2 regions of the Stenotrophomonas sp. INTA L402-1 genome follow, and region 1 is predicted to be linked to the other one. Evidence: riboswitches for the same ligand, from Rfam matches in the RefSeq annotation. Region 1 holds a riboswitch; the other holds the start of a gene.
The links. A riboswitch is a leader RNA that binds a small molecule or an ion and turns the genes downstream of it on or off. The one in region 1 is predicted to bind thiamine pyrophosphate.
Positions count from the first base shown of each region.

Region 2: linked by a shared signal. The riboswitch ahead of thiC (phosphomethylpyrimidine synthase ThiC) and the one ahead of AC5O77_RS14520 (TonB-dependent receptor) in region 1 are both predicted to bind thiamine pyrophosphate.

Region 1 covers NZ_JCAFWP010000025.1:9,380-15,368, reverse strand. The annotation lists gene AC5O77_RS14535 (XVIPCD domain-containing protein) at 1-638, shown strand, start outside; gene AC5O77_RS14530 (glycine zipper 2TM domain-containing protein) at 885-1,292, shown strand; gene AC5O77_RS14525 (phosphotransferase enzyme family protein) at 1,418-2,542, shown strand; TPP riboswitch at 2,586-2,681, shown strand; gene AC5O77_RS14520 (TonB-dependent receptor) at 2,752-4,941, shown strand; gene pnuC (nicotinamide riboside transporter PnuC) at 4,950-5,519, shown strand; gene AC5O77_RS14510 (hypothetical protein) at 5,759-5,989, opposite strand, start outside.
Region 2 covers NZ_JCAFWP010000004.1:146,839-152,827, reverse strand. The annotation lists gene AC5O77_RS05370 (BCCT family transporter) at 172-1,749, opposite strand; TPP riboswitch at 1,995-2,096, shown strand; gene thiC (phosphomethylpyrimidine synthase ThiC) at 2,179-4,023, shown strand; gene AC5O77_RS05360 (ion channel) at 4,163-4,834, shown strand; gene AC5O77_RS05355 (winged helix-turn-helix domain-containing protein) at 5,095-5,989, shown strand, end outside.

The DNA.
Region 1 (5,989 bases):
AGCACAAGGCCGCTGCCACGCCGCACGCCGAACTGTACAAGCAGGGCGCGCACAGCGAGGGCGTGCGCAAGGTGCAGGAGCAGCTGGGCCACCTCGGCTATGCCGGCGCCGACGGCAAGCCGCTGGTCGAGGATGGCCGCTACGGCCGCAATACCGAAGCAGCGGTGCGCCAGCTGCAGAAGGACAACGGCCTGGTCGCCGATGGCATCGTCGGTGCGAAGACGCTGGACGCGATCAAGGAAGCCCGCGAGCGCCCGCTGCTGAACGACGAGCGGCACCCGCGCAATCCGCTGTTCATCCAGGCCAGCAAGGGCCTGGAACTGCTGCCGGCCGGGACCTTCAAGGACCGCCACACGCTGGAAAGCGCTGCTGCGGCTTTGACCAAGGAGGCGCATGCCGCCGGCCTGCAGCGCATCGACTCGGTGGTGCCCAGCCCGAACGGTGAGCGCCTGTTCGCCGTGCAGGGCACCATCGGCGACCCGGCCGCCAGCCGCGTGGCGGTGGAGACCCGTGCCGCCAGCGAGCAGAGCCTGGCGCTCAGCAGCGGTGCCGTGCAGGGCGCGCCGAACGTGCTGCATCAGCAGCAGGACGCCCAGCAGGAGCAGGCCCGGCAGGCCCAGAAGGCGATGGGCGTCTAAGCCCGCGGCGCCTTGGGAGAGAAGGGAGGGCCACGTCCGCGTGGCCTTTTCCCTTTCTGCCAGCTGAGCGGCCGGGGCCGCTTTCAGCCTTGCTTCATGCCGCCTGCCGCTAGATGAATGCGCAAGCCGCACGGTGGACCAGGCAATGTTCCGGCAATGTTGGAACGCCAGCGTGGACATCACGGCAGCCGGGGCGCCCCGCGCCCTCCCTGCCCAGCGTGGCATGCACCTCACAGGAGAACGAACATGCTCAGTACTTCCGCACTCAGCTTCCGTGGTCTGGCGATGGCCCTGGCCCTGCTGGCCGGTGTCGCCGTGGTCAGCGATGCCAGCGCGATGTCGAGGAAGGACAAGCGCACCCTGGTCGGCGCCGTGGTCGGTGGCGTGGCCGGCAACCTGCTCTCCAACGGTGATCCCGCTGCCACTGTCGGCGGTGCCGTGGCCGGCGGCGCGATCGGCAACCTGACCACCTCCGACCGCCGCGATCGTCGTTACTACGACAATCGCCGTTACGACAACCGCTACGATCGCCGTTACGACCGTGGCTACTACCGCAGCGGCTACTACGACCGCGGTGACGACCGTCGCTGGCAGCGCGAGCGCTACTACGACAACCGCTACTACCACGACCGCGGCCGCCATCGCGGCTGGTAAGCAGCGCGGCATCCCCCATGCCGATGCACGGACGGGCGGGTCGATGACCCGCCCGTTTGCGTTGGCCGCGTGCATGGCGTTGAATGCGCAGCCTTGGATGTGACTTTCCCCACTGGGGCTGCGGCATGACTTCTTCCTCCCACCGCGTGCAGGGCCTCAACAACGACGAGGTTGCTGCCGACTGGCCACCGATCAGCGCGGCGGACATTGCGTGGCTGCGCCGGCGCTACCCTCAGCTGGATGCAGACAGCCACCCGCACTGGCACAGCCCGCGGCCACTCTCGGCCGCTGCCATCGTCAATGGCAGGGACGGCGCGGTGTTCATCAAGCGCCACCACCACAGTGTGCGCAGTGCGGCCTGCCTGGAAGAAGAACACCACTTCATCGCCCATCTCGCTGCGGCCGGCGTGCCGGTGGTGAAGGTGCTGCCGGCCGCTGATGGTCACAGCGCCGTCGAGCATGGCGAATGGACCTTCGAGCTGCATGCGGTTGGCGTCGGCGAGGATCTGTATCGCGATGCCGTGTCGTGGTCGCTGCTGACCGATGTCGCGCAGGCCGGCGAAGCCGGGCGTGCACTCGCACAGCTGCACCGCGCTGCGGCCAGCTACCACGCAGCGCAGCGCAGCACCCATGTGCTGGTCGCGCGCGACGATCTGATCCGCGCCGACGATCCGATCGCGGCCATCAAGGCGGGGCTGCACAAGCGCCCCGGGCTGGCCCGCTATCTCGCGCGCATTCCCTGGGAAGCGCAGCTGCAGCGCGACGTGCTGCCGTGGCATGCCGGCCTGGCCGAGCGCCTGCGCGACGAGCCACGGCTGTGGGCGCACAACGACTGGCATGTCTCCAACCTGCTGTGGCGCGAGGGGCAGATCAGTACTGTGCTGGATTTCGGTTTGGCCTCCCCCACCAGCGCACTGTTCGACCTCGCCACCGCCATCGAGCGCAACGCGGTGGCGTGGCTGGAACTGGAGCGCGGCATGGAGGCGGTGCGCATCGATATCGCACTGGCCCTGCTCGACGGCTACCGCCAGCTGCTGCCGTTGTCGGCAGCACGCGTGCACCTGCTGGCCGACCTGCTGCCGATGGTCCATTTCGACTTTGCACTGTCCGAAGTGGAGTACTTCGAAGGCGTCACCGGCTCGACCGCGAACGCGGATGTGGCCTGGCAGCCCTTCATGCTGGGGCACCCGGCGTGGTTCCACAGCGCGCCGGGGCAGGCACTGCTGCAGGCGCTGCACGCGGCAGCCTGAAGGGCACCGGCTCGCAAATCCGTACCATTTGTAGTGAAATGGTCACCTGAAGCGGGGGTGCCTGGATCTGCCAGGCTGAGAGAGTCCCTTGGAACCTGATCCGGTTTGCACCGGCGTAGGGAGCTTTGAGCCGCAGCCACACCCCCGTCATGGGCCGGTGCACCTGCGCGCCGTCGCTTCGTCTCCCTTGTTGTCCGAAGACGAACCGAATGAACCGCTGCCTGCGCCCCACCCTGCTCTCCCTCGCCCTCTGCGCCGCCTTGCCGCTGCATGCCAGCGAGGCCGACGCTGCCACCGATGCGGCTGCCACCGGCGCCGAGCGCTCGCCCACCGAACTGGCGGCAGTGCGCGTGCAGGCCGGCAAACCCAAGGCCGATACCTCACGCGTGAACGCCTTCGGTGGTGGGTCATGGAAGGACACCCCGGCCTCGGTGAACGTGCTCGAGCGCGACTACCTCGACCGCCGCCAGGTGCGTTCGCTGTCCGAGCTGGCCAGCAACGATGCCTCGCTGGGTGATGCGTATGCGCCGGTGGGTTACTACCAGAACGTCGCCATCCGCGGCTTTGCGCTGGATGCCGCCACCGGCTACCGCTTCAACGGCCTGTCCATCGCCGGCGAACAGCGCCTGGCGCTGGAGAACGTGCAGTCGGTTGAGATCCTCAAGGGTGAAGCCGGCCTGGCCGCGGGTGTGATGGCGCCCGGCGGCATCATCAACTACATCGGCAAGCGCCCGGCCGAAGTGCGCACCGCCACGCTCGGTACCGACTCGGAAGGCTCGCGCTACGTCGCCGTCGATGTCGGCCACTGGATCACCCCGCGTTTCGGCCTGCGCCTGAATGCCGCATGGGATTCCAGCAATTCCTACGTCGAGCACGCCGATGGCCGTCGCAACTTCTACTCGCTGGCCGCCGACTGGCTGATTGGCGAACGCGGCAAGCTGGAAGTGGATGCCAACTACCAGACCAGTTCCCAGCGCTCGGTGTCGGGCTACCAGCTGCTGGGCGCGCGTGAGCTGCCGCACGGCGTGGATCGCGAATTCCTGCTCGGCTACCAGCCCTGGCAGCGCCCGGTGGATATCGCCAGCACCAACATCACCGCGTTGCACACCTACGACTTCAACGATGCCTGGCAGTCGCGCGTCTCGGTCGGCCACAGCCGCTCGGTGATCGATGACAACGTCGCCTTCGCCTACGGCTGCTACTACGCCACGCAGTGTGCCGATGGCAGCGTGCCGGGCAACTACTTCGCGCCCAATGGCGACTACGACGTCTACGACTACCGCAGCCCGGACGACACCCGCCGCAACCAGCAGGCCCGTGCCGAGCTGCGCGGCCGCTTCGAGACCGGCAGCGTCGGCCATGAGTTGACCATCGGTGCCGACTACTTCCGCCGCACGGTAGACAAGCGCCCGAGCGTCAACGAGTACGTCGGCACCAGCAACATCCACGACGCACAGGTGCCGGTGTTCGCGCCGTCGCCGAAGATGCCAGGGCCGTCCGCACGACGCCTGGACAGCCGCCAGACCGCGTTCTTCGCGCTGGACCGGATGAGCTTCGGTGATGACTGGCAGTGGCTGGCCGGCGGCCGCTTCGTGCGCCTGGACGAGCGTGCCTACGACAAGCGTGGCACCCCGCAGCGGCACAGCCGCCTGTCGCGTTTCCTGCCGCAGACCGCCGTGGTGTGGAAGGCTACCGACCAGCTCAACGCCTATGCCAGCTACGTGCGCGGCATCTCGCTGGGCCAGGAAGCGCCCTTCTGGACCAGCAACGCCGACACCTTCCTGCCGTCGGTGCAGTCGCGGCAGCTGGAAGTGGGCGTGAAGTACGTGCCGGTCGAAGCACTGACGCTGGGCGCGGCAGTGTTCCGCATTTCGCAGCCGTACCAGTACGCCAAGCCCGACAACAGCGAGGTCGGCTACACCTTCGTCGAGGAAGGCACGCAGACCCACACCGGCCTGGAGCTGACCGCCAACGGCCAGCTGACCGATGCGCTGCAGATCGTGGCCAGCGCCAGCGTGCTGCAGGCGCGCGCGCGCGACACCGGCACCCCGGCCTATGAAGGCCATCAGCTGGTGAACGTGCCGAAGGTGCGCGCCAGCGTGCACGTGGCCTATGCGCTGCCGTTCGTGCAGGGCCTGGATGTGACCGGCGGCTGGCGCTATGCCGGTGCCAACGTGGCCCGTGCCGATGGTGGCGTGCGCGCACCGGACTACTCGGTGTTCGACGCTGGCCTGCGTTTCCAGCATCGCCTGCACGAGCGCGCGGTGACCTGGAACCTGTCGGTGGACAACGTGTTCAACCGCTTCTACTGGCGCGATACCGGTAGCAGCGGCGGTGACTACTACCTGTTCCCCGGCGCACCGCGACAGGCCCGCCTGTCGGTGACGTTCGCGCTGTGAGCGGCGTCATGCTCGAGTGGACCGCCGCGCTGTGCAGCATCCTCGGCGTCTGGCTGATGGCCAAGCGCCGGCTGGTGGCGTGGCCGGTCGGCCTGCTGTCGGTGACGCTGTACGGGCTGGTCTTCGCCGAGGCCAAGCTGTACTCGGACACACTGCTGCAGGTCGCCTTCGGTGGTTTCCTGGTCTATGGCTGGCTCAACTGGCGGCAGCATGCAGCGGATGAGGGCAGTGTCCGCATCGTGCCACTGGCGCGCAGCAAGCTGCTGCGCGACCTGGCCATCGGCCTCTGCGGCGGCGTGGCATTGGGTGCGGCCATGCACACCTTCACCGATGCCGCGCTGCCGTGGCTGGACGCGATGCTGACCGCGCTGAGCCTGGTCGGCCAGTGGTGGCAGGCACGCCGCCACGTGGCCTGCTGGTGGGTGTGGATCGCGGTGGACGTGGTGTACGTGGGTGCGTACCTGTTCAAGTCGCTGCACGTGACCGCCGCGCTGTACGTGTTCTTCCTCGGCCTGGCCGTGTTCGGGCTGCGCGCATGGAGCGCGGCAGCCCGTGAACCAGAGGCAGCAACGCAGTAGCGCCACGCCATGCGTGGCCGGGGCTTACCGGTAGTCGCCAACCTTGGTTGGCGCACACCTGCCGACCAAGGTCGGCATCTATCCAACACATCCACGCAGGGCCTGAATCTACTGCACCCGCAAGATCAGTAGAGCCACGCCATGCGTGGCCTGGGGCTACCGGTAGTCGCCAACTTGGTTGGCGCACGCCTGCCGACCAAGGTCGGCATCTACCAGGCCCATCCACGCATGGCGTGGATCTACTGGGTAAGCAGCAGGCCCAGCCGCAGCGGCTGGCGCATGTCGGCCGGTGGGGCGGCCTGCAACGGTGCGGACTGCAATGTCGCGCGCAGGTCGGCGTCGATCTGAGGGTCGCCCAGGCTGTCGAATTCGAGTTTCGAAATGCGGCCATCCGCCGCGATCCACACGCTCACCGGCAACGGCGTCGGTGCATCAGGGTGTGCCTGCATCCATTCCAGCACGCGCTGCGC
Region 2 (5,989 bases), on a different contig from region 1:
GCGGGACCGTCCACGGCATGGATGCCGTGGCCGAGCCTACAGGGACGTACTTGCGGCGTGTCCCGCCATCTGCCCCCTCCCCGCCAAGCAAGCAGCAACCCAGAGCCGCTCTGGCTTTTGAATCTGCACTTGCTTGAAAGAAGCGGTGCAGCCGCAGGCTGCAAAACACCCTCAATCCTGATCGTGCGCGCGCGCCGCCTCCGCCTGGGTCTCCTCCTGCGCCGCCATCTCGCGCGCGATCCACGCATCGATCATGTGCCGCTGGCGCTGCGCCTGCCGCCGCTCCCGCGTGTACTCCTGGTCCAGCACCCGGTACAGCGACACCATCACCAGCACCATCAGCAGCGCGAATGGCAACGCCGCAATCGTGATCATGCCCTGCAGTGCATCCAGGCCACCGGCCAGCAGCAACGCCGCTGCGATCAGCGCCACCGCGATGCCCCAGGCCAGCTTGCGCTTCAACGGCGGATCGCCTGCCTCGTCAGTGGACATGCTGGCCAGCACCAGCACCGCCGAATCGGCTGATGTCACGAAGAAGATCATCAGCAGCACCAGTGCGATGCAGGAAAGCAGCAAGGGTAGCGGCATGCTGTCAAACAGGGTGAACAGCACCGTTTCATAGCCGTTGCCCAGCGCCTGCACCAGGTCGGCGTGGCCGAAGATCTGCGCCCACAGCGCAGTACCACCAAACACCGCGAACCAGAAGAAGCCCAGCACCGTGGGTGCCAGCACGACGCCGATGACGAACTCGCGGACGCTGCGCCCACGCGAGATGCGCGCGATGAACGAGCCGACGAACGGGGCCCAGGAAATCCACCACGCCCAGTAGAAGATGGTCCAGTCCGCTACCCATGTGCTTCCCGAGAACGGCGACATGCGCAGGCTCATCGTCACCAACTGGTTGAGGTACGACCCCAGTGTGGTGGTGAACGTATCGAAGATGAATCCGGTCGGGCCCAGCACCAGTACGGTGGCCGCAAGAAGCGCGGCCAGTGCAAGATTGAAGTTGGACAGCCACTTCACCCCGCGCTCGACACCGCTGGCGGTGGAGGCCATGTACAGCACGAACGCGATGGCGATGATGGTCAGCTGCAGTGGCACACCCGCGTGCAGGCCGAACACGCGTTCCATGCCGGCAGCGATCTGGATGGTGCCGAAGCCCAGCGTGGTGGCCACGCCAATGGCAGTGGCAACAACCGCGGCGATGTTGACCACGCGTCCGATCCAGCCGCGATGGTGCCGGCCGATGATCGGTTGCAGCATGTCACTGACCAGTCCACGGCCATTGCGGTTGAACTGGAACCAGGCCATGGCCAGGCCGATCAGCGCGTAGATCGCCCACGGGTGCAGGCCCCAGTGGAAGAATGCATAGCGCATCGAAGCCCGCGCCGCGTCCATGCTCTGCGGTGCGAGGCCTTCCGGAGGCTTGGTGAAGTGGGAAATCGGCTCGGCGGCGCCCCAGAACACCAGGCCGATGCCCATGCCGGCGGCGAACAGCATCGACATCCAGCTGGCGCGCGAGAACTCCGGCTCGGCATCTTCACCGCCGATGCGCAGGTTGCCGAAGCGACCGAATGCCAGATACATCAGGAACGTCAGTGCCAGGAACACGACCAGAAGATAGAGCCAGCCGACACTGCGGATGACATCGGCCAGTACCGACTGCACCACGGTATTGAAGGGGCCGGGTGCAACACCGGCAAGCAGCACCAGAAGCAGAACCAGTGCGATGGAAACGCGAAACACCATGAAGGAGCTTCTCCGATCAAGGGATTGAGGGGAGCGAGCAGAGCTTGCTGCGAGGGGCCGGCGACATGCAGCACAGACCGGGCAGGGGCCGCGAAGGCGGCGGGGAAACACCGGCCGCAGCGGCACGATGCGTGTGCACGTTACTGAATGCGATGTCACGGTTCTGTTAATGCAGAAACAGCGGATCCACGCCGTGCGTGGATGGAACAGCCAGGAGCTGCAGTGCGTTCTATGCTCTAATGCACACCAAGAAGCGGGGGTACCGCGGCCATGTGGCCACGGTTGAGACAGTCCCTTGGAACCTGATCCGGCTCATACCGGCGTAGGGAAGCTTTGCAGTGCAGCCATGCCCGGACTCCGCCCAAGGACCGTCCGGGCGCGGCAGCAGTGCGCCGCCGCTTCGTCCCTGACCTTCCTGGACGATGCCCGATGAACGCACAGCTCTCCGCCCTGCAGCAACAGGCCCAGCAACTCTCCGAATCCGTGACCCGGCCCATTCCCGGCTCGCGCAAGATCCACGTGCCCGGTTCACGCCCGGATCTGCAGGTGCCGATGCGCGAGATCGCGCTGACCCGCACGCCGACCTTGTTCGGCGGCGAAGAGAATGCACCGGTGACCGTTTACGACACGTCGGGCCCGTACACCGATCCGGAGGTGCGCATCGATCTGTCCGCTGGTTTGCCGGCACTGCGTCGCGGCTGGGTGGAAGAACGCGGTGATACCGAGCGGCTGGAAGGACTGAGCTCTTCGTTCGGTCGCGATCGCGAGCATGACCCGAAGCTCGATGCGGTGCGCTTCCCCACGCGCAGCCTGCCTCGCCGTGCGCGTGCAGGTGCCAACGTCACCCAGATGCACTACGCGCGCCGCGGCATCATCACGCCGGAAATGGAATTCGTCGCCATCCGCGAGAACCAGCGGCTGGACGCGATCCGCGATGCCGGGCTGCTGCAGCAGCACCCGGGCGAGGCGTTCGGCGCTTCGATCCAGAAGATCATCACCCCGGAGTTCGTGCGCGACGAAATCGCCCGCGGCCGTGCGGTGCTGCCCAACAACATCAACCATCCGGAAAGCGAGCCGATGATCATCGGCCGCAATTTCCTGACCAAGATCAACGCCAACATCGGCAACAGCGCTGTTTCCTCGGGCATTGCCGAGGAGGTGGAGAAGCTGGTGTGGGCGATCCGCTGGGGCGGTGACACGGTGATGGACCTGTCCACTGGCAAGCACATCCATGAGACCCGCGAGTGGATCATCCGCAACTCGCCGGTGGCGATCGGTACCGTGCCGATCTACCAGGCGCTGGAGAAGGTCGATGGCCGCGCCGAAGCACTCACCTGGGAGATCTTCCGCGACACACTGATCGAGCAGGCCGAGCAGGGCGTGGACTACTTCACCATCCACGCTGGCGTGCTGCTGCGCTATGTTCCGCTCACCGCCAAGCGGGTCACCGGCATCGTCAGCCGCGGTGGCTCGATCATGGCCAAGTGGTGCCTGGCGCACCACAAGGAGAATTTCCTCTACACGCATTTCGAAGAGATCTGCGAGATCATGAAGGCCTATGACGTGACCTTCTCGCTGGGTGACGGCCTGCGCCCGGGCTGCATCGCAGATGCCAACGACGCGGCGCAGTTCGGTGAGCTGGAGACGCTTGGCGAACTGACGAAGATCGCCTGGAAGCACGACGTGCAGACCATGATCGAAGGCCCCGGCCACGTGCCGATGCAGCTGATCAAGGAGAACATGGACAAGCAGCTGCGCGAGTGTGGCGAAGCGCCGTTCTATACGCTGGGCCCCTTGACCACCGACATCGCACCGGGCTACGACCACATCACCAGCGCGATCGGTGCGGCAATGATCGGCTGGTTTGGTACGGCCATGCTCTGCTACGTGACACCGAAGGAACACCTCGGCCTGCCCAACCGCCAGGACGTACGCGACGGCATCATGGCCTACCGCATCGCCGCGCATGCGGCCGACCTGGCCAAGGGACACCCGGGCGCGCAGGTGCGCGACAACGCGCTGAGCAAGGCACGCTTCGAGTTCCGCTGGGAAGACCAGTTCCATCTCGGGCTGGACCCGGAGAAGGCCAAGGAATTCCATGATGAGACCCTGCCGAAGGATGCGCACAAGCTGGCGCACTTCTGCTCGATGTGCGGCCCGCACTTCTGCTCGATGAAGATCACCCAGGACGTGCGCGACTACGCCGAGGCCGGCATGAAGGAGAAGTCGGAAGAGTTCCGCGCGGCCGGCGCCGAGGTCTATCACCAGGGCTGACGTGTAACGGGTAGTGCCGGCCGCTGGCCGGCATTCAGTCGTGCGTGGGGCCGGCGAGAGTGCCGGCCAGTGGCCGGCACTACCGCTCATCACGCCGCTCCCGGCTATCCTCCGCCCATCACCCTGGGGAAAGGACGCCATGCCCGTTGCCATCACCACCCGCTGGCTGGCCATTGCCCGCCGCCATCCTTCGGCCTGGCTGCTGGGTGCCCAGTTGATCGCGGTGCTGCTGTATCCCGCACTTGATGACACCGCCGGCGGCCGTGCGGCACTGGGCATGTTCGGCATGGCGGTACTCGGCCTGGCGCTGTGGGTGGTCCAGCGCAGTCCGCTGGGCACCTGGCTGGCACTGCTGCTGGCCATTCCTTCGGTGGTGTTCTCGCTGGCCGGCGCACTGCTGGATCGCAGTGCGCTGCTGACCACCGCGCAGCTGCTGGAAAGCCTGCTGTACTTCTATACGGCCGGTGCGCTCATCGCCTACATGCTCCAGGACCATAAAGTCACCCGCGATGAACTGTTCGCAGCAGGTGCGACATTCACGTTGCTGGCGTGGGCCTTCGCGTTTGCTTTCGCCGTGTGCCAGCAATGGTATCTGGGCAGTTTCCAGGGCACCGGTGGTGGCGCGCAGCGCACCTGGATGGAGCTTCTTTATCTGAGCTTCAGTTTGCTCTCGGGTGTTGGCTTGAGCGACGTTGTGCCACTGCATCCGCAGGCGCGCGCCTTGGTCATGCTGGAGCAGTTTTCAGGCGTGATGTACGTAGCTTTGGTGGTTTCGCGACTGGTTGGATTGACCATGCTGCGGCGCATGTGAAAATGAACGCCAGATAAAAATTTCGCGCCCCGCAGGGCGCGAATGGTGCAGCAAATTATGTGAATGCGTCGGCGAGAGAGAGCCTGGATGTCGACCACGCGATAGGCGAGGTAACCCGCATAGGCTAGTATTCACCCGCTTCATTGTTTTTGCGGTATGCGCCGATGCTTTGTGCGGAGTCTGGCTTTTTGCTGTTCCCAGGACGGGAGGGTATCGAAGGCAAACGCTGCCCCGGACCTGTCTCTACTGTGTAGCGGAAAATGAACAGCAGTGAATACCAGCCCCCCGGATTCGATCGGATCCGGATAGGAGAGTGCACTGTCACTCTGTCCTCGCGCGAAGTCGAGGTCGTGGGTGCGCGTCGCCCGCGTCGGCTGACGCCGAAGGCGCTGGGCGTGCTGCGTGTGCTGCTGCGCCAGCCGGGGCGTGTTGTCACCCGCGATGAACTGTTCGCGGAAGTCTGGCCGGACACGCTGCCGACCAATGATGTGCTTACCCAGGCCGTCACCCAGCTGCGCAAGGCGTTCAGCAATGACGACGACAACGGCCAGGCCTATATCGAGACCATCGCCAAGACCGGCTATCGCCTGCTGGTGCCGGTGCAGATATTGGACGATGTCGAGCCGGCGCCGCCCGCGGGAGCCGATGACGAAATCGTGGACATGCAACCGGCGATGGCCGTCGCCGAGGTGATGCCGCCACACGTGCAGGCATCGCGCCGCCGCTGGCGCCACGTCCGCCGGCGCGTACTGCTGGTGCTGGGCGTGCTGATGCTGGCCACGGTGGTGGTGCTGACCGCGCTGCTGCTGCGGCGGGCACCGGCCAGCAGTTCAGCTGTGGACGCGGCCGTGGAGAACGGCACGCGCGTGATCGGCAGCCCGCAGCGTCCCTATCGGTTGATCACCGCGACCAGCGGCTTTGAAACCTATCCCACGCTTTCACCCGATGGTTCATTGGTGGCCTATGAGGGCGCCAACGAAGACGGGCAGGGCGGTGGCGCGATCAAGGTGCAGACCTCCGGCAACGCGCCTGCGCGGCAGCTGCTGGCTCCGCCGGCCGGCTCGGTCGATCGCTTCCCGAGCTGGTCGCCGGATGGACGCGAGATCGCCTTCGCGCGGTTCAGCAACAACGGCGGTTGCCAGGTGCTGATCGCCA